Regions from separate parts of the Micromonospora sp. NPDC049175 genome, predicted to be linked through region 2. Evidence: riboswitches for the same ligand, from Rfam matches in the RefSeq annotation. Region 2 holds a riboswitch; each other region holds the start of a gene.
What was found. A riboswitch is a leader RNA that binds a small molecule or an ion and turns the genes downstream of it on or off. The one in region 2 is predicted to bind cyclic di-AMP.

Region 1 (2,161 bases), on a different contig from region 2:
GCGACCAGTCACAGGCGCGGCCCTTCGGGTGCTCCCACGGCCCGCCGGAGCGGTAGCAGCCGACGAACCGGTTGAAGCCGGCCGCCTTGACCTCCTTGTACGCGTGCAGGGTGCGTGGCGTGATGCAGCCGGACGTGGTCGGGTCCTTCTCGCTGCAGGACTGTGCCTTCCAGTCACCGTCGGCGGTGCGGCCCGGCCCGATCTTGGCGACCTTCGAGGTGGCGTCCACCAGGCCGCCGGTGAAGCCCTTGCCGCCGACCAGGGAGAGCGCCTTGTCGGCCTCGGTCTTCCGCTTGGCCATCACGGCGGTCTGCTTCTGCTGCTCGCGGACCTCGGTGTCGAGGAGCAGCTTGGCCTGCTCGGCGCGGGACTTCACCGTGTTGACCTCGGCGAGCTTGTTCTCGTTCACCATGTTGATCTCGTCGAGCATCGCGGCACGTTGGACGAACGTGTCCGGAGCGTCGCTTTCGAGCAGCATCGCGAGCGCGCCGATCCGACCGGTCCGGTACGACTGGGCGGCGATCTCCCCGACCTGTGGCGCCAGCGCGTCCAGGTCGGCCTTGGCCCGGTCCACCTCAAGCGCCAACTCGAGCTGCCGCTTCTTGGACTTGTCCAGTCTGGACTTGGCGGCGGAGTAGTCGCGGTTGGCCTGCTCGATGACGTCGTTGAGCAGCTGGGGCTCGCCGTCCTCCTCGTGCCCGGACGGCGTGGGGGTCGTCGGGGCGGCGTGGGCCGGGAGGGGCCCGGCGAGCACGGTCAGTGCGGCGATCACGGCCACCACGGGTGTCATCCAGCGGCGTAGGGGTGCCGTCACAATGTTCCCTTCCGTCGACCGCCGACCGGGTTAGCTGACGGGTTCGGGGCGGAAGTGGCCCCTACCGCTGACGCGGATTCACCCCACACACCTGGGTCCCCGGCTCGCCGGTTGGCGATTGGGCGGTGGCACCGCAGGCGCCGCTTCGCGCCTTCATCGGTAACCGGCAGCGAGGTTACCCGAGAGTCGACTGGGTGAGCTACGCCTGGATGCCGACCAAAAGTGTCATTTCGCCATAGCGGTGGGTAACCAGTGACGCGGTTCTCAGGTGGGGGACCCGATCTGGTCACGCTGAGGAGTGTCACCATGCCGTATCCGTGCTCCTGTTCGTCTCCGGCCACCCGTCGGTGGCGGTGGATGGGGGCCGGGTCCGCGTCTGGTCCGGCTCGTCGGGTTGCCGCGATCGCGGCGCGTTGAGGGCGGCCAGCGCCTCCGCCCGGTCGTCCGCCCGGGGGCGCGGCCGGGTGGCATCGACGGGCGGCGTGGTGTCGGCGCGCCCGGCCGCGGTCACGATCGCGGCCAGTCCGGTGGTCAGCGGCACGGCGGCGATCAGCCCGAGTGTCGCGACCGCGCTGCGGACGATCTCCTGCGCGAGGAACTCGCTGGTGAGAAGCTGCCCGATCGGCCGCGCGTCGGCGGTGAGCAGGAGCAGCAGGGGCAGCGACGCGCCCGCGTACGCCAGCACGATCGTGTTGACGGTGGAGGCGATGTGCGCCCGGCCGACACGTGTCGCCGCACGGTAGAGCTGCCTGCGGGTCAGCCCGGGATTGGCGTTCGCCAGCTCGGTGACGGTGGCCGCCTGGGTGACCGTCACGTCGTCGAGCACCCCGAGCGACCCGATGATGATCCCGGCGAGCAGCAGGCCGTGCAGGTCCACGTCACCCTGGAACATCGACAGAGTCGTCGCGTCCTCGCTGCCGAAGCCGGTGAGGTGCGTTGCCCCGGTGGCGATGGTGGCGAGCGCGCCGGTCAGCACCAGGCTGCCCAGGGTGCCGAGCACCGCGACCGAGGTCTGCGCGGTGACGCCGTGGGTCAGATAGAGCACCACGAACATGATCAGGGCGGCGCCGACCACCGCCACCAGGAGAGGTGACCGGCCGGCGCCGATGCCCGGCAGCACGAAGGTGAGCAGGATGGCGAAGCTGGCCGCCAACCCGGCGAGCGCGGCCAGCCCCCGCCACCGGCCGAACGCGACGATCGCGGCGGCGAAGACCACCGCCAACCACACAAGTGGGGTGCCGCGCTGGTGCTCGGCGATGTTCCAGTTACTGAGCGTGGGATCGGTCGGGTCGGTCAACTCGACGAGGACGACCTCGTCGCCGACGTCGACCCGTGGCGCGCCCGGGC
Region 2 (2,161 bases):
CGGCGACGTAGCCCGCCCGGCAACAGCCCGCCTGGCGACAGCCCGCCTGGTGGCAGCCCGCCTGGTGGCAGCCCGCCTGGTGGCAGCCCGCCCGGTGGCAGCCCGCCTGGCGACAGCCCTCCCGGGCGACGACGTCACCCGACGCCACGGTCAACACGACATCGCCGGCTCCGGGGTAACCCGTGGTCCGGATACCCCGGAGTCGGCGATCGCGCGTGGATCAACCCCGGCTCGGGCCGGGCCACCCGTCGGGTGGGTCAGTAGACCGACAGGTGCACGTGGTTGGTGTGGTCGGTGGAGGGGGTGCCACCCGCGCCGCTGTACGACTTCCACCCGCTGCTGGGCAGCCAGATCTGCCGGTACCAGATCACGTACAGCACGGCGAGCTGGTCGGCGTTGCGGATGAAGTACGCGGCCAGGTTGTTGCCGTACGTCTTGTCGCCGCCGGTGGCGTTGCCGCCGAAGCCGCTCGCCTGCGCGGCGAAGTCGCAGGCCCGGCCCTTGGGGTGTTCACCGGAGCCGCTGGGGCGGTGACAGGAGACGTACCTGGTGAAGCCCGCGGCCTTGGCCTGGTTGAGCGCGTGCAGGGTGCGCGGGGTGATGCAGCCGCTGGCGGGCGTGGGGTCGTTGACGCTGCACGACTCGGATGGCCACGAGCCGTCGGAGTTGCGCGGCGCCGCCTTCGCGTTGGCGCTGGAGGTGCCCCGGTTGGAGCCGGTGTCGGCGGTGGTCTTCGGCTTGGGGGTGTTGGCCACGGTCAGGGCTCGTTCGGCCTGGTCCTTGCGCTTGGCCATCACCGTGACCTGCTTGCGTTGTTCGACGATCTCGCCGTTCAGGGCGGCCCGGGTGCGACTGGCCTGGTCCTTGGTGGCGAGCAGGTCGCGCAGCACCCGGTCCTCGTTGGCGGCCACCGCGTCCAGCGCGGCGGCCCGGTCCATGAAGCCCTCCGGGCTGCTGCTGTTGAGCAGCGCCGACACCACGCCGAGCCGCCCGGTGCGGTATGCCACGCCGGCGATCTGGCCGACCTTGCCGTCGCGCTGGGCAAGCTCGACCTCGATCTCCTTCAGCTGGGTGGCGAGCTGCTGCTGCCGCTTGACTGAGGTGTCCAGAGCGCGTTTCGCGTCCAGGTAGCCCTTGCTGGCGGCCTCGAGTTGGGCGCGTAGCGAGGGGGTGCCGCCCTCCTCGTCGGAGTCGGGTGCGGCGGCGGCCCGCAGGCCGGTCGGGGGAGCGGCCGAGGCGGTGCCGGCCGGGAGCGCGACGCCGAGGGCGATCATCGCGACGATCAGGGCCGCCAGTCGGGCGGCGGGTGGTCGTGCTGGTGCCACTGCGCATGTCCTTCCGTCAGCCGCCGACCGGGTTAGCTGACGGGTTCGGGACGGAAGATCCCTACCGCTGACGCGGATGCACCCCAGGAACGTGGTTCCCCGGTTCGCCCGGTTGGGCGATTAGGCGGCGACCGCCACCGGCGCCTGGAGGGCGCCGCCTGGTGGAGGCCGGGACCGAGCCTACCGGTGCCGGTGGGGCTGCTGCAGCCGATGTGACAGACGGTGCGTGCGTCGTCACGAGAAAGCTGTCACCACTCGATCGAGCCGCAGGCGCCGGGGGCGGCGCCGGGCTCGATCTGCAACGTCGCGTGCTCGATCCGGAAGTCGTCGTGCAGGGCGGTACGCGCCGCGGTGAGCACCGTGCCGACCTCGGCGCCGGGTGCCATGGTCAGGTGCGCCGAGGCCACCTCCATGCCCGAGGTGAGCGTCCAGACGTGCAGGTCGTGCACCTCGACCACCCCGGGGACCGCGGCCAACCGGTCGTGCACGGCGGTCACCTGGAGGTGTTCCGGGGCGGCCTGCACCAGGATCCGGACGGCGGCGCGGGCCAGCCGCCAGGTGCGCGGCAGGATGAACGCGCCAATGGCGACCGCGACGAGTGGGTCGGCCCACCACCAGTCGGTGACGGTGATGAGCAGCGCCGCGCCGATCACGCCGAGTGAGCCGAGCAGGTCGCCGAGCACCTCCAGGTAGGCCCCCTGCAGGTTGATGCTCTCCCGGGCTCCGGCGCGGAGCAGGGCGAAGGCGGCGACGTTCGCGAGCAGGCCGAGCACGGCCACCGCGAGCATCGGGCCGGCGATGACCTGGTGCGGGTCGCCGAAGCGGCGGATCGCCTC
Region 3 (2,161 bases), on a different contig from region 2:
CCATGCCGTGCAACAGCAGCAGGACCGGCCGTCGACCGGTGTGACCACCCGATTCATCCACCACGGCCGCAGTCTCCCACGGTTCACGGTCCCGGACGAGAGTCGTCGACGGGGGCGTACCCCGGACCGGCGGGAGAGACACCACGGGCGCCGGCCCCTCGTGAGGGACGGCGCCCGTGGCGGTCAGCGTGCCTGGGTCAGGCGGAGTAGCCCCGGCTGGCGATCCAGTTGGCCAGGTCGATCGTGGTGATCCAGTACGACGGGTCGGACGGGTTCGCCGAGTCGGCGATGCGTACCGTGCGGCCGTTGTCCTTGTAACCCACGACGGCGACGTAGTGCCCCCCGCCGTAGGAGTGCCAGCTGCCGTCGGTGTCGGTGGCGTCCCCGACGACGTTGGCGACCACGCCCCGGCCGTCGGTGATGGCCTTGACGACGTCGGCCTGGAGGCGGTCCATCTGGGCCGGGCTGGGCGCGCCGGCGAACATCCGGGTCCGGTACGGGGAGCCCTTCACCTCGGCGTTGAGCACCCGCGTGGTGTCCTCGGCCGAGTTGGTGCCCATCTCGGTGGTGCCCAGCTCGGCGCCGAGTTCCTCCTGGGTACGGTCGATCCCGGTGGCGCTGAGCGCGTTGCGGGTGGCCGCCGGGCCGCAGTTGTAGTAGGTGTTCTGCGCCTCGTACTCGTAGTCCAGCACCTTTGTCGCCGGCGGCTTCGGCCGCTCCGGCTTGCGGGTCAGGTCCGGGTTGCTGCTCGCCTTGGCGGCGGGCGCGGCGGCGCTGGTGGCCGGGGCGGCGCTCGTCGGCGCGGCGCTGGCCGACGGGGAGGCGTCTCGCACCTCGCCACGGGAGGCGGCGACGTCGCTGCGCATCTCGGCGACAGTGGTCGCGGTGCGCTGGCCGGCCGGCGCGTCGTCGGTGGTGGCGAGCAGGGTGCCGGTGGTGGTGGCGATCACGAGGGCCGCGGCGGAGGCGGCGGCGATCTGGTACGGGCGCTGGGTGGCGATGCGGCGGAGCTGACGCTGCATGGTGTGCTTCACGGGGTCCTCCACGGATCGGGGGGAGAGCGGCACACCGGGGCCGGGCCGGTATCCGGGCAGGGGCCAGCGCGCGGACGATGGTCCGCGGATGGTGAACCGCTCAGGGGAACACCCGGCGTGGCCGGGCGGTTGGGCGATGACCCGGGGGTCAGCTCACCGTCACGTGACCGATGAGCGGGGGCACCGCTACGCCGTGGAGGCGAGGGAACAGCCGAGGGGTGGAGAGATGCTGCACGAGGATGGAACTCCTTCCGAGACCGCCTACCGGGTTAGCTGACGGATTCGGGCGGGAAGATCGCCCTACCGCGGGCCGTGGCTCGCGGATTCACCCCGGACTTACTGATGGGTCCCCGGTTCGTTCATCACGATTGAGCGGGTCGGCGCGGCGTCGCCTCTTGCGATCGGTTACCGCACCGGACGGGACGACACTACTGGCCCGTTCACACCCTGCCAAGCCAGGTTCACCTGCGTAAACCCGGATCGGCGCAGCAATTTCTCCGCGTCTGGCCGATGACGTGACTCGATGGGACAAGCGGTTACGGTGACGCCTACGGGCGACAACCGGACAGGTCGCCAAAAGTGCGGCCACAATCCCGGGAACAATCGAGCCGATCGTGCCGGACGCCCGATTTCGGAATGCGGTGAGCGGGCTCACATAACGGATCGAGCTCAACCCGCACGGGCGGGACGCCAGCGTGTCACGACGGCGGGGCGGGCAGCCCCGGGCACCAGCCGGCGGGCCGGTGCCCGGCTGGGCCGCAGCCGGGCCGCTGCCAAAGCCGCCTCCTGGGCAAGGACGCGCGCCGACTCGGCGGCCAGTTCCGCGGCCCGCCAGGCGGCCCGCTCAGCGTCGGCGGCGGCCTGGTGGTCGGCCCGTCGCGCGTCCCGGATCGCCCGGCTGAGCAGCGCTTCCTGCTCGACCGGGTGCCGCCGGGGATCCCAGCCGTGCCGCCGCCCGAACACGTCGCTGAGCTGCGCCATGCTCAGGTCGCCCCGCCAGTACGCCGCCGTCGCCGCACGGTGCAGGTAGCGCTCCCGGGCGGCGTACTCGGCCGGGGTGCGGGGGGTGCCCGGGGTGGGCAGCGCCCCGGATCCCGCGAAGCGGCGCGCCGCGGTGTCCGCCTCGT
Region 4 (2,161 bases), on a different contig from region 2:
GAGCCGGCGCAGACCCAGCCGGTCCAGCCAGGAGCGCTGCGGGCGGATCGCGCGGGCCGGCAGCGTGATCCGCTGGCCGTCGTCGGTCACCCGCGACGCGCCGGCGCCGATGGTGGTGAAGACCTCGTCGGCGAAGGCCGCCGCGGCGTCCGCGCTGTCCGCGCCGGTGTAGCGGGCCACCGCGCCGTACCAGGTGGCCGGGTCGGTGCCGGCACCGACCGGGGCGCCCAACTCCCGCTGGTACGAGGCCAGGAGTGCGGCCCCGCCCCGGATGTTGACGTCGGCGTCGGTGCGCAGCGCGTCGGGAGTCGCGCCGGTCAGCGCGGCGGCGGCATCCACGGTCTGCGACGCGGCGGCGGGTGGCGCCGGGTCCTGGGCCGTCCGGGGTACAGGTGCCAGCGTGGTACGGGAGTCGTCGCCGCGCGGGTCCTCGGTGCCGGTGTCGTGGTGACCACGCACGGGCAGAGCGGTCACGTGTCGGGCGTCGGTCAGGTGCATGGGGCCGTAGCCGCCGCTGGTGCTGGGTGTGCCGGCGTTGCTGTCCCAGCGGGACTCCAGGTAGGAGACGCCGAGCAGCACGTCGGTCGGTACGCCGTACTCGGCGGCCGCGGCGGCGTACCGCTGCTGGCGGTCGACGGTGGGTGCGGCGGCGTGGGCGGGTGCTCCGACCGCGGTCGCGGCGGCGAGCACGGCGACGGCGAGCAGCGCACGCCGGCCGGGCAGCAGGGTTGGATGGCGCATCGAACCCCCTAGATTTCGCGGGTGTGGATGACGCCACCCTCGCGCCGGCCGGGAGTCCGCGTCAATACCTTTCCATGTGTCGACCTGCCAGGAAATAAATCTTCACGTACGGTTCGGTGATCCTCTCCGATCGGTACGGAGTGTCACGGCCGCACGGGTTGCGGAGCGGTAACAAGCGTCTCTACTCTGGTCATTCGTCGGCCCGATAGCAGCTCCGTCCAGCCCGGGCGGTAACGGACCGACACCGCCGAGTCGTTTCCGAACGAACCGGGGACCCATGTCCCCCGGGGTGAATCCGCAGCCACTGCGGTAGGGCGCCGACTTCCCGCCCGAACCCGTCAGCTAACCCGGTAGGCGGTCAGGAAGAAGGAGTACGGAACCCCGGTGGCACTCCATGCCCCGCGGCCGTCGTCCGAGCGGTCGGCAACAGCCGGCCCGATGTCGATTGCGCCGCGCCCACGCTGGTCCCGCTTCACCACCGCGCTCGCCGCACTGGCCGGCGTCGCCGTCGTCCTGACCGGCAGCGCCACGGCGGCCCACGCCGACCCGTCCGTCGCCGAGATCGAGCGCCAGATCGACGCCGACTGGAACAAACTCGAACCGATCATCGAACAGCACAACGCCACCCGGACCGACCTCGCCGCCAAGCGCAAGCAGGCCCAGGCGCTGGCCGCCCGGATCGCCCCGCTGGAGCGCCAGGTCGACGCCGCGATGGACAAGGTCAGTGCCCTGGCCGTGCGCGCGTACAAGGGTGAGAACGTGCTGACCGTCAACGCGGTGCTGGGCAGCCGGTCACCCAGTGAGGTGGTCGGTCAGCTCGAACTGCTCGACCGCTTCGCGCACAACCAGCAGCAGGACGTCCGCGAGGTGGCCGACCTGCGCGACGAGTTGGCCGGGCAGAAGGCGCCGCTCGACGAGATGGTGGCCCAGCTGACCCGTACCGAGGCCCAGTTGGCGGCGAAGAAGAAGCAGATCAACGAGGAGATCGACAAGCTGCAGAAGCTGCGCCTCAAGGTGTACGGCAGCGGTGGCGGCGGTCCGTTGCGCCCCGCGCCCTGCCCCGGCAGCTATCCCGGTGGCGCCGCCGGCACCGCGGTCAAGTTCGCCTGCGCGCAGATCGGCAAGCCCTACGTCTGGGGTGCCGAGGGTCCGAACTCGTACGACTGCTCCGGACTCATGCTCGCCGCCTGGGCGAAGGCCGGGGTGTCACTGCCGCACAACGCCGCAGCCCAGAGCCGCGCCACCAAGAACGTCAGCAAGGCCGACCTGCGCCCCGGCGACCTGGTCTTCTACTACAGCGACATCCACCACGTCGGGATGTACGTCGGTGGCGGCTGGGTGGTGCACGCCTCGCAGGCCGGCGAACCGGTCAAGATGAAGAGGGCCGACGACGGTCAGGTCCACAGCTACGGCCGTCCAG

Region 1: linked by a shared signal. The riboswitch ahead of ACGFH8_RS10630 (coiled-coil domain-containing protein) and the one ahead of ACGFH8_RS06150 (coiled-coil domain-containing protein) in region 2 are both predicted to bind cyclic di-AMP.
Region 3: linked by a shared signal. The riboswitch ahead of ACGFH8_RS15360 (C39 family peptidase) and the one ahead of ACGFH8_RS06150 (coiled-coil domain-containing protein) in region 2 are both predicted to bind cyclic di-AMP.
Region 4: linked by a shared signal. The riboswitch ahead of ACGFH8_RS08265 (NlpC/P60 family protein) and the one ahead of ACGFH8_RS06150 (coiled-coil domain-containing protein) in region 2 are both predicted to bind cyclic di-AMP.

The regions. Positions count from the first base shown of each region.
Region 1 covers NZ_JBICSY010000002.1:792,213-794,373, forward strand. The annotation lists gene ACGFH8_RS10630 (coiled-coil domain-containing protein) at 1-814, opposite strand, end outside; cyclic di-AMP (ydaO/yuaA leader) riboswitch at 819-949, opposite strand; gene ACGFH8_RS10635 (YibE/F family protein) at 1,116-2,161, opposite strand, start outside.
Region 2 covers NZ_JBICSY010000001.1:1,427,786-1,429,946, reverse strand. The annotation lists gene ACGFH8_RS06150 (coiled-coil domain-containing protein) at 258-1,325, opposite strand; cyclic di-AMP (ydaO/yuaA leader) riboswitch at 1,331-1,462, opposite strand; gene ACGFH8_RS06145 (cation diffusion facilitator family transporter) at 1,574-2,161, opposite strand, start outside.
Region 3 covers NZ_JBICSY010000003.1:319,297-321,457, reverse strand. The annotation lists gene ACGFH8_RS15365 (alpha/beta fold hydrolase) at 1-64, opposite strand, end outside; gene ACGFH8_RS15360 (C39 family peptidase) at 198-1,046, opposite strand; cyclic di-AMP (ydaO/yuaA leader) riboswitch at 1,278-1,419, opposite strand; gene ACGFH8_RS15355 (hypothetical protein) at 1,704-2,161, opposite strand, start outside.
Region 4 covers NZ_JBICSY010000002.1:306,277-308,437, forward strand. The annotation lists gene ACGFH8_RS08260 (N-acetylmuramoyl-L-alanine amidase) at 1-741, opposite strand, end outside; cyclic di-AMP (ydaO/yuaA leader) riboswitch at 977-1,112, shown strand; gene ACGFH8_RS08265 (NlpC/P60 family protein) at 1,180-2,161, shown strand, end outside.